2 regions of the Bradyrhizobium sp. WSM4873 genome follow, and region 2 is predicted to be linked to the other one. Evidence: predicted binding sites of a transcription regulator. Region 2 holds the regulator's gene; the other holds the start of a gene.

Region 1 (4,702 bases), on a different contig from region 2:
CCGGGCATCACGATGTCGCCGGGCTTCTGGTCCGGCTTGCACGCCCCCAGCCATTTCGCTTCGAGCTGCATGGTCGTGTCGCGGCCTGCCGTGCCGGCGGCGCCGCCTTGCGCGTGCGACGACGTCTTCACCGTATAGGCCGAATTGAAATCGCCAGTGATCTCAGCATGCGAAGTCGTGCTGATGCCGGCGACATTGCATTCGGAATCGCTGACATAGCCGTTTGCGGTCTTCTTGATGTCCTGCTTGGCGCAAATCTGCTTGGCCATCGGGGAGACGTTGTTGTTCATCTCCTTGTCGACGGTCTCGTCGGTGCAGTGCTGCATGGTCATCTCGGGCACCGGCGTGCCGGTCCTGACCATCTTCAATTCCCACAGGCCCGCCTTGCGCACCGGCAGGTCGTCAGCGCGGGCGCTGGCTGCCGACAAGACGAGACAAAGGGCGGAGCCGAGCAAAGCGAGTTTGCGCGTCATGAGGGAAGCTCCCGGCTGCGAGATAGCGGCGTTGCGAAAGCGCCTCAGTAGAGCGTGCGGATCGGCTGGTCGGCGGCGCCATAGGGCACCCAGCGGCAGGAGAACGAGATGTAGCCGCCCTCATAGGCCTGCATCGCCAGGAATTTGGCGACCTTGCCGTAGCGCGCGCAGTGATCGACCGCGACCTGCCGCGCATCGACCTGGGTTGCCATCGAATAGGCGATGATGCCGCCGGTGTCGTTGCCCTTGAACGGAGGCACCGGAAGGAGATCGGCGCGTGCCGACTGGCTCGCCATCATACCCAAGGCAAGTAGGCCCGCGGCCGCAATGATTCGCATTCCCGTCACTCCGATTGGTTGGCGGCAGTTTACGGTGCCGGCGCGACGGAGGAAAGAACCGAAGACCCCTCTAACGCAGCATTGCAGTCAACTCGTCGGCAAGTGTTGCCGCGCTGCACTTGACCTCCCCCGGCCTTCGCGGCACCGTCCGACCCTCGCAGATCATGCTGTCTGGATTGCCCATGCGCGCCTCGACCTTCCTGAAATCGCTCCGCTTTGCCGCCGTGCTCGGCCTCCTGTTCGGGGCGCTGTCGCTCGGCGAGGCCAGGGCCGCTAATCCGCTGGAGCTGAATTTCTGGCTGAGCGGGCCGCGCTATGACGGCAACGTCTCCGAATGCGACAGGGCGCTGCCGACGATCGCCACGCAGTTCTGGGAGAAGGAAAGCTCGTTCTGGAATTCCTCGTTGAAGATCACCGGCTTCGCCGCGGTTCACGAGACCGCGTTCCGGCCCTGGGCATCCGACAACATCCCTCGCCGCTATTGCACCGGCGAGGCCATGCTCACGGACGGCAAGATGCGCAAGGTGCATTTCTCGATCGTCGAGGATGGCGGCTTCGCCGGCTATGGCCAGGGCGTCGAATGGTGCGTGGTCGGGCTCGACCGCAACTGGGCCTACAACCCGGCCTGCCGCGCCGCCAAACAATAATTGAAAAAGTTCTGATCCGGACAAATCAGGCGGCCGAACGACGGTCGCCCGAATTTTGTTCTTGAAATGTTCTTATCGCCTGCTAGGCTCGTCTGCACAGTCTAGTTGAGGGGCGTCGCCATGTTTCATTCCAGATTGCATTCGTTCTCCCGCCTGATGATCTCGCTGACGCTTGCGGCCGGGCTGGCTGCGCTGGCCGGTGGCGCAAAGGCCCAGGACAAGCGGCAGAACACGCCCGGCGAATTCGATTTTTATGTGCTGTCGCTGTCGTGGTCGCCCTCCTTCTGCGAAGAGGCGGCGGAGCGCGGCGGCCGCTCGCAGATCCAGTGCAGCGGACGGCCCTACGCTTTCGTGGTGCATGGTCTGTGGCCGCAATATGAGAATGGTTTTCCGGAATATTGTCAGCGGCCGTCGCCGCGGCTGAACCGCAGCATCGTCTCCTCCATGCTCGATCTGATGCCGGCGCCGGGGCTGATCTTCAACGAATGGGACAAGCACGGCACCTGCTCGGGCCTGGCCGACCGCAACTATTTCGAAACGATCCGGAAGGCGCGCGCCGCAATCAAGATTCCGGCTGAATATCTCGATTTGTCGCAGGCCAAAACCGTGGCGCCAGCGGAGGTGGAGGAAGCCTTCATCAAGGCCAATCCGGGCCTCAGCAATGCCGCCGTCTCGATCACCTGCAACCGGACGCGGCTATCGGAAGTCCGCATCTGCCTCAGCAAGGACCTGCAATTCCGCGCCTGCGAGGAGATCGACCGCCGCGCCTGCCGCCGCGACCAGGTGGCGATGCCGCCGATCCGGGGTGGGTAGCCCAGGCGTCGTGCCTCTTTGCTCAGGCCGTCACGTGGCGTAGTGCTCTTGCATGAATTACCGCCACGCCTTCCATGCCGGCAACTTCGCCGATGTCATCAAGCACATCGTGCTGGCGCGCATCATCACCTATCTCCAGGACAAGCCGGGCGCGTTCCGCGTCATCGACACCCATGCCGGCGCCGGCCTCTACGATCTCGAAAGCGACGAGGCGCGCCGCGGCGGCGAGTGGCTGACGGGCATTGCCCGGCTGATGCAGGCGCGGCTGTCGAATGACGCCATGGCGCTGACCAAGCCCTATCTCGACATCGTCCGCGCTTTCAATCCGAAAGGTGAGCTCAAGGCCTATCCGGGCTCGCCGCTGATCGCGCGCGCCCTGCTGCGGCCGCAGGACCGCCTCGTCGCCTGCGAAATCGAGCCGAAGGCGCGGAAAGCGCTGATCGGCGTGCTGCGCCACGACGAACAGGCCCGCGTGGTCGACCTCGACGGCTGGATGGCATTGCCGGCTTTCGTGCCGCCGAAGGAACGGCGTGGGCTCGTGCTGATCGACCCGCCGTTCGAGGCAAAGGACGAGTTCGAAAAGCTCGGAGAGGCATTCTCGGCGGCTTTCGCGAAATGGCCGACCGGTATCTATGTAATCTGGTATCCTGCCAAGAGCCGACGTGCCACCGACACGCTGGTGCAATCAGTGGCGCGGCTCGCAGCCGCAGCAAAACCGCCGGGAAAATGCCTGCGCCTGGAATTCAGCGTGGCGCCGCAAGCCGACGGCGCAGCCCTCACGTCCAGCGGGCTCTTGATCGTCAATCCTCCTTACACGCTGCAGGGCGAGCTCAAGACGATCCTGCCGGAGCTGGAAATGCCGCTCGGCCAGGGTGGCGCTGCCAGATTCCGATTAGAGGTGCCGAGACCGTAACACTCCGGCATCTTGGGAAAAATATGCAGGAGCGGTGGTCAATCTGCAGAGAACCGTATTATGCTGTTGCGGTGACTGGCTTTACGTTCCGCTTCCGCGAATGGTTGCGGCGGAGTGAAGGCCTAAGAAAGATCCAGTCGGACCGAATGGTCTGCCCAAGGATGGCCAGCTCCCGGGCTTCGTAAGGCCCGGTCATGTCGTGACGTGCGTCTGCGTCACGACGGAGGAGCAATGAGGGGGAGTTTCCCGATGGCCATGACGGGAACGGTCAAGTTTTTCAACGGTGAGCGCGGCTACGGATTCATCAAACCGGACGACGGCGGCCGCGACGTCTTCGTGCATATTACTGCTGTGGAGCGGGCCGGACTGAAGGACCTCGCCGAAGGACAGCGTATTACTTTCGAAGTCGAACCGGACAAGAAGGGCAAGGGGCCGAAGGCGGTCGATTTGGTCATCCTTCCCTAGCGAGCCTGGCGCAAAAAAAATCCCGGCCGCAAGCGGCCGGGAGGTTGGTCCGGTATTTTCTTCTTTAGCTATCAGAAGTGATAGTTCACGCCTGCGCGCACAACGCTGGCGCTATAGCCGTTTGACACGCCCGTAATCGCGAACTGACTCGTCGACAGATCGATATAGAGATATTCGAGCTTGGCGCTCCAGTTCGGCGCGAACCCGACTTCCGCGCCGGCACCGATGGTCCAACCGGCGCTGGTGTGCGACTCGGTCCAGCCGAACGTCTGCGCGCGCAGCTCGCCGAAGGCGAGGCCCGCCGTGCCGTAGAGCAGCACGTTGCTGAAGGCATAGCCGGCGCGGCCGCGCAGGGTGCCGAACCACGGATTGGAGAACTTCCACGGCGCGAAGGTGTCGTCGGCACCGGCGGCCTGGATGTCGCCCTCGACACCGAACACCCATGGGCCGGTCTGGAAATTGTAGCCGGCCTGAACGCCGCCGACGAAGCCTGACGGCTTTGCGGGATTGTTGTTCACCGAACCCCATTCGTAGCCGAGATTGGCGCCGAGATACGGACCGGCCCAGCTATAGGCATTGAGCGGCTGATTGACGGTGTAGGGCGCACGCTGCCCGTAATTGAGATCGGCGGCCTCGGCCGAAGCCGTCCAGCCGACTGCAGCCAACGCGGCTGCGCCCACAACGAGCCCCTTCATCACACACTCCAACGCAACTGCCGTCACCGCTGCGATGCCTGCGCCGCCGCGCGAGGCAAAACCGCATGGTTACGGAACCACTTTTTCGCGTAAGATTTATCGAGAGTTTTAAGTTAAAGGCCTGTTAAGCCGGGTTACCGCGCTGTTAACAGGCTTAAGCAAGCGTTACCGGGAACTGCGGCGCCCTCCTGTGCGCGCCGCACGGCCGGAACTTCAAATCGGCACCCGCAGCGCCTAAATTCGCACCATGGTTCACGATTCCCCCGACAATCCGGACGACGCACGCATGCGTAAACCCGTGCGCGGCAACGCTCCCGACGTCCCGCCCCAGGAGACGCAAGTGGGGCCGCCCGACCTC
Region 2 (4,702 bases):
GGGCGGCCGCGAGATCGCGATGCTGTTCATGGCTTCGCTGATTGCGGGACTTGCGACCACACCCTACGCCGCTTTCCACTTCCACCGTGTCACGCCGTTCGGCGTGCTCGCCAATCTCGGCGCGATGCCGGTGGTCTCGGCGCTGGTGATGCCGGCGGGACTGTTGGGGCTGCTTGCTGCTCCGTTCGGGCTGGACAGCGTGTTCTGGTGGCTGATGGGGATCGGCATCGACTGGATGGTCGCGGTCTCGCGCTGGGTCGCGGCCTTGCCGGGCGCGGTCGGCCGCATCCCGGCGTTCGGAATCGCGCCGCTGATCGTGGCGAGCCTGGGAATCATCGTGCTGGGCTTGTTGCGGACGCCGCTACGCTGGTCCGGCGCCCTGGTGCTGCTGGCAGCGATCCTCTGGGGACTGTCGGCGCGGCAGCCCGACATCCTGATTGCCGGGGATGGCGCGAGCGTCGCCGTGCGGGGCAAGGACGGATATCTGCACCTGATCAGGACGAACAAGGACAGCTTTCTGCTGAGGGAATGGCTCGCTGCCGACGCCGATCCCCGCGATGCGGGCAGAGCCTCGCTGGCCGATGGCGTGTCCTGTGACGAATCCGGCTGCGTGACGCCACTGGCCGACGGGAGGCTGGTCGCGCTGGCACTCCGCGTCGACGCTCTCGCGGACGATTGCAGTCGGGCCGTGCTGGTGGTGACGACACGTCCCGCGCCGCCCGATTGCGCCGCGATGGTGGTCGATCGGCGGCGGCTCGCCAGCCAGAGCGCGCTGGCGCTGGCGCAGCGTGGCGACGGTTTTGCGGTTCAGGCGGTGAGGGCGAGAGGCACGAGCCGCCCCTGGTTGCCGGCCGGCGCCGGCGAGGGTGATTTCGACGGCAGCCTCGCGCCAAAGACGACCGCGTCCCGCATCAAGGACGCAACGCCGGCGGAGACGGACTTGCAGGCCGACGATTGATCTGATGGTGCGGAGCAACGCAGTGGATCGGTGCGTCCGCTCGGATTCGCTGGGCGCAAACTACACCATCTCGCCGGCCACGGCCGGCGATGGCGATTCAATCCTGACCTCCGACCTCGTAGCCGGAGGGCGGCTGTTTCAGCCGATCGGCAGGTGCGTGACGGTAGGCTGCCTGCTGTCGGCGATGATCTGCGCCTTGTGCTCGCGCTCGGTGACCGACTGAGTCACCGGCAGTTGCAGCACGGTCGCCCGCTGGCCTTCGACGAGCTGCGTCACCAGGACATATTTGCCGTCGGGGAATTCGATCGCGTCGTGATGGCGGTCGGGAACGTGCGGATCGATTTTGCCGAACTTGCCCACGCGGGAATTGATGGTGCGCGTCCAGATCCAGCGATTGTCGTAGCGGACGTCGTCGGCGAAGGCGAGCTCCGTTCCCGGCAGCAGGCAGACGGCAACGGACGGATCGGCTGCGGAGGCGAAGCCGCGCGTCGAGGTGCCGCGGAAGCTTGTCGTGACGATCGTCTCGCCGACTTCGGCGGGGCGCGACGCGACGGCATGTAGGCTGTAGTCACACATCGGGTGCTCCTCATGCTGGGATAGCAACCCGCGTCTCTTATCGAGGCGCAGGCCTCTATCAGAGTGGAAGCACGAAAGCTCTGCTTGGTTGTGGGCAAATCTGCGGCTGGCTTCCGCAAGCCGCGATCACATTATCTTTCCCGAATTCAATAGGAACAAAGCCCGTTGCGATGCATTCGGGAGGCGCATGCGCGAATATTGCCGGCTTGGCTGCGGCGGGCGAACTTGATCGCTGGATGGTGTTTCCTCGAACACGCGAGCCGCGACGCGGTGCCATTTGAAGCGGTGCTGTTTCGGTGCTGTTTCCTGGGCGTCGCGAGGAGCCAGCGCCGGAGGAGGGGCCGGATAGTCTGTGCAGAACCAGAACGACTATCCAGCCGGAGCGGACGATGATCCGCTCCAATCTCTGACCGGCGATGCCGGTCGGAAGCGCGCGAGGCGCCAAGCACTTCAGGTATGAAGCACTTCCGGTATCAGTACTTCCGGTAAAGCCCGATCAGCTTGCCCTGAATCTTCACCCGGTTGGGCGGCAGGATGCGGACCTCATAGGCTGCGTTGGCGGGCTCGAGCGCGATCGAGGCGCCGCGACGGCGGAAGCGCTTCAGCGTCGCTTCCTCGTCGTCGATCAGCGCCACCACGATGTCACCGGTATCGGCGCTCTCGTTGCGCTGGATCAGCGCCATGTCGCCGTCGAGGATGCCGGCCTCGACCATGGAATCGCCGCGCACTTCGAGCGCGTAATGCTCGCCGGAGCCGAGCATGTCAGGCGGTACGCTGATAGTATGGCTGCGGGTCTGCAACGCCTCGATCGGCGTGCCGGCCGCGATGCGGCCCATCACCGGCACCGCCACGGGACGCTCGCCCTCGTCAGCCGGCAGGCTGGAGCTCGCACGCACCTTGCCGAGATTGCCCTCGATGACGCTCGGCGTGAAGCCGCGTCGGCTGCCTGCGGCTGCCTGGAGCTCCGGCAGCTTGATGACTTCAATCGCACGGGCGCGGTTGGGCAGGCGTCGGATGAAGCCACGCTCCTCGAGCGCCGTGATCAGGCGATGGATGCCCGACTTCGAGCGCAGATCGAGCGCATCCTTCATCTCGTCGAAGGAGGGCGGCACGCCGCTTTCCTTCAGACGTTCACTGATGAACCGCAGAAGCTCGTATTGTTTGCGCGTTAACATCTCGACCAAAGTCCCCCGGTTGATGTCGTCCGATTCCGAGACGCTGAATTCGGCTATAAGCCGCTACATGCTCGAAACAAATCATGAACGGACACTATATGTTCGATACATGTTCCGCAACTGCTTAATTTACCGTGAACAGAGCAAAGTTCGCGGAACGCGCATTGCCGGACGCTCAGACGGGGAGCCGCAACACTTCGCAAGCCGTGCCGGCTTCGGCCTTCGGCGCGAACGGTGCGCGCACGAGAAGTACCTGTGCTGCAGCGAGATTCGCAAGCAGCGAAGAGTCCTGATGATTGACGGGAAGAACGACGCGCGTGCCATCGTCACGCTCCTCCAGATGCGCGCGCAGATAGTCCTCGCGCTGGTCGTTGGTGCCGACGTCGCGGCCGAGCACGGCGCGTTCACGGTGATGGTGAATCACCGAACGGCCCGACAGGGCGCGAATCAGCGGCACCATGAACAGGAAAGCGCACACATAGGACGACACGGGATTGCCCGGCAGGCCGATCACACCCATTGCGCCGAGCCGTCCGTGCATCATCGGCTTGCCTGGCCGCATCGCGATCTTCCAGAACGCTATCGCGATGCCTTCGTCCCGCAGCGCCTGCTGGACCAGATCGTGGTCGCCGACCGATGCGCCGCCGGTCGTGATCAGGACGTCGGCGCCGCTCTCACGGGCGCTGCGGATGCCGGCGGTGGTCGCCTCCAGCGTGTCGGCGGCAATACCGAGGTCGATGGTCTCGGCGCCCTCGCTGCGGGCGAGCGCGTGCAGGGCGTAGCCGTTGGAATAGACGATCTGGCCGTGGCCGGGCGTGGTGCCCGGCATCACCAGCTCGTCGCCCGTGGCGAGAATCGCGACTTTCGGACGCCTGAAAACGGCAAGGTGCGGATGATTCATGCCGGCGGCGAGCGCGAGGTCGCGCTCGGTGAGACGGCTTCCCTTGCGCAGGAGCACGTCGCCCTCGCGGAAATCGATACCGGCTGGGCGGATGTGCCGTCCGGCGATCGCGGCTTCCTTGATCGTGATACGTTTGCCGGCGACAACAGTGTCTTCCTGGATCACGACGGCATCCGCGCCACCGGGAATGACGCCGCCCGTGAAGATCCGTACGGCCTCGCCGGCGCCGACCCTCCCGGCGAACGGTCGGCCCGCCGCGACTTCGCCGATGACGGTGAGCTCCGAATCGATCGTCGCGGCGTCGGCCGCCCGCACCGCGTAACCGTCCATCGCCGACATCGCCTGCGGCGGCTGCGTGCGCCGCGCCGCGACGTCACGCGCGAGCACGCGATGGTAGGCCTCGTCGAGCGAAATCATTTCTTCCGGCAGTGGCTCTGCATCCGCCAGCACCGCGGCGAGCGCGTCGGAAACCGGCATCAAGGCCACGGCGAAAACTCCTGCTCGGCACGTTCGGGCGAATGTTCCGCAAGTCTTCTAGCCGAGCGCGGGCGCAGAGGCAAAAACGGGGGCAGTCATCCCGCCGCTTCGCATCGTTCCGGAAGCCGGGATCAAGCGCGTCGCGGCATGATCCGAAGAACGTGAGAGATCGGCAGGAAAGTGGTCATCGAAGCCACGAAATCACCGGCCTGCATCGATCAGCTGCCTGCCTGCCCGGATGTTACGTCGGGCGCCTTGGATCCCTTATCCTTGTCGGGCAACGGATCGGCCTGGGATTTCAGATCGGCGGCCTTGCTCACAAGCTTGGCGGAAAGATCCGAATCTGAAGTTGTCCTGGCGAATTCAAGAAGAAGAGAGGCCTGCTTGGTGAGGTAGGTCTTGCCCAACACGATGATGCATCCGTCCGTAGAAGTCCCAGCGGACTCTAAGAGTCCGGAAGGCGGTATTCCGTTCCGGGAACTCTGTACAAAAATGCACAAAGTGATCGGGTTCCTCAATTTTTTCAAAATTGTTCCCGTCGGGTTTCGCGACGACAGATAGTCGTCAGATGCCCAATGCCTTCAATGCGTTCCCGACGTCCCGGGGCGAGGTCAC

The links. The regulator LexA, encoded in region 2, represses DNA repair genes until DNA is damaged. The targets are predictions, from matches to a motif close to TGTTCNNNNTGTGTTCNG.
Region 1: the regulator LexA is predicted to act here: its motif matches at 1,515-1,532, upstream of AC0L21_RS14720 (ribonuclease T2 family protein).

Annotation. Positions count from the first base shown of each region.
Region 1 covers NZ_JBVVPS010000009.1:45,573-50,274, reverse strand. The annotation lists gene AC0L21_RS14735 (DUF3617 domain-containing protein) at 1-473, opposite strand, end outside; gene AC0L21_RS14730 (hypothetical protein) at 518-811, opposite strand; gene AC0L21_RS14725 (hypothetical protein) at 994-1,458, shown strand; gene AC0L21_RS14720 (ribonuclease T2 family protein) at 1,579-2,271, shown strand; gene AC0L21_RS14715 (23S rRNA (adenine(2030)-N(6))-methyltransferase RlmJ) at 2,324-3,184, shown strand; gene AC0L21_RS14710 (cold-shock protein) at 3,434-3,649, shown strand; gene AC0L21_RS14705 (outer membrane protein) at 3,721-4,344, opposite strand; gene uvrC (excinuclease ABC subunit UvrC) at 4,592-4,702, shown strand, end outside.
Region 2 covers NZ_JBVVPS010000003.1:326,823-331,524, forward strand. The annotation lists gene AC0L21_RS08205 (ComEC/Rec2 family competence protein) at 1-958, shown strand, start outside; gene AC0L21_RS08210 (hypothetical protein) at 1,097-1,534, opposite strand; gene lexA (transcriptional repressor LexA) at 2,008-2,709, opposite strand; gene AC0L21_RS08220 (molybdopterin molybdotransferase MoeA) at 2,885-4,096, opposite strand; gene AC0L21_RS08225 (hypothetical protein) at 4,306-4,497, opposite strand; gene AC0L21_RS08230 (HAD family hydrolase) at 4,652-4,702, opposite strand, start outside.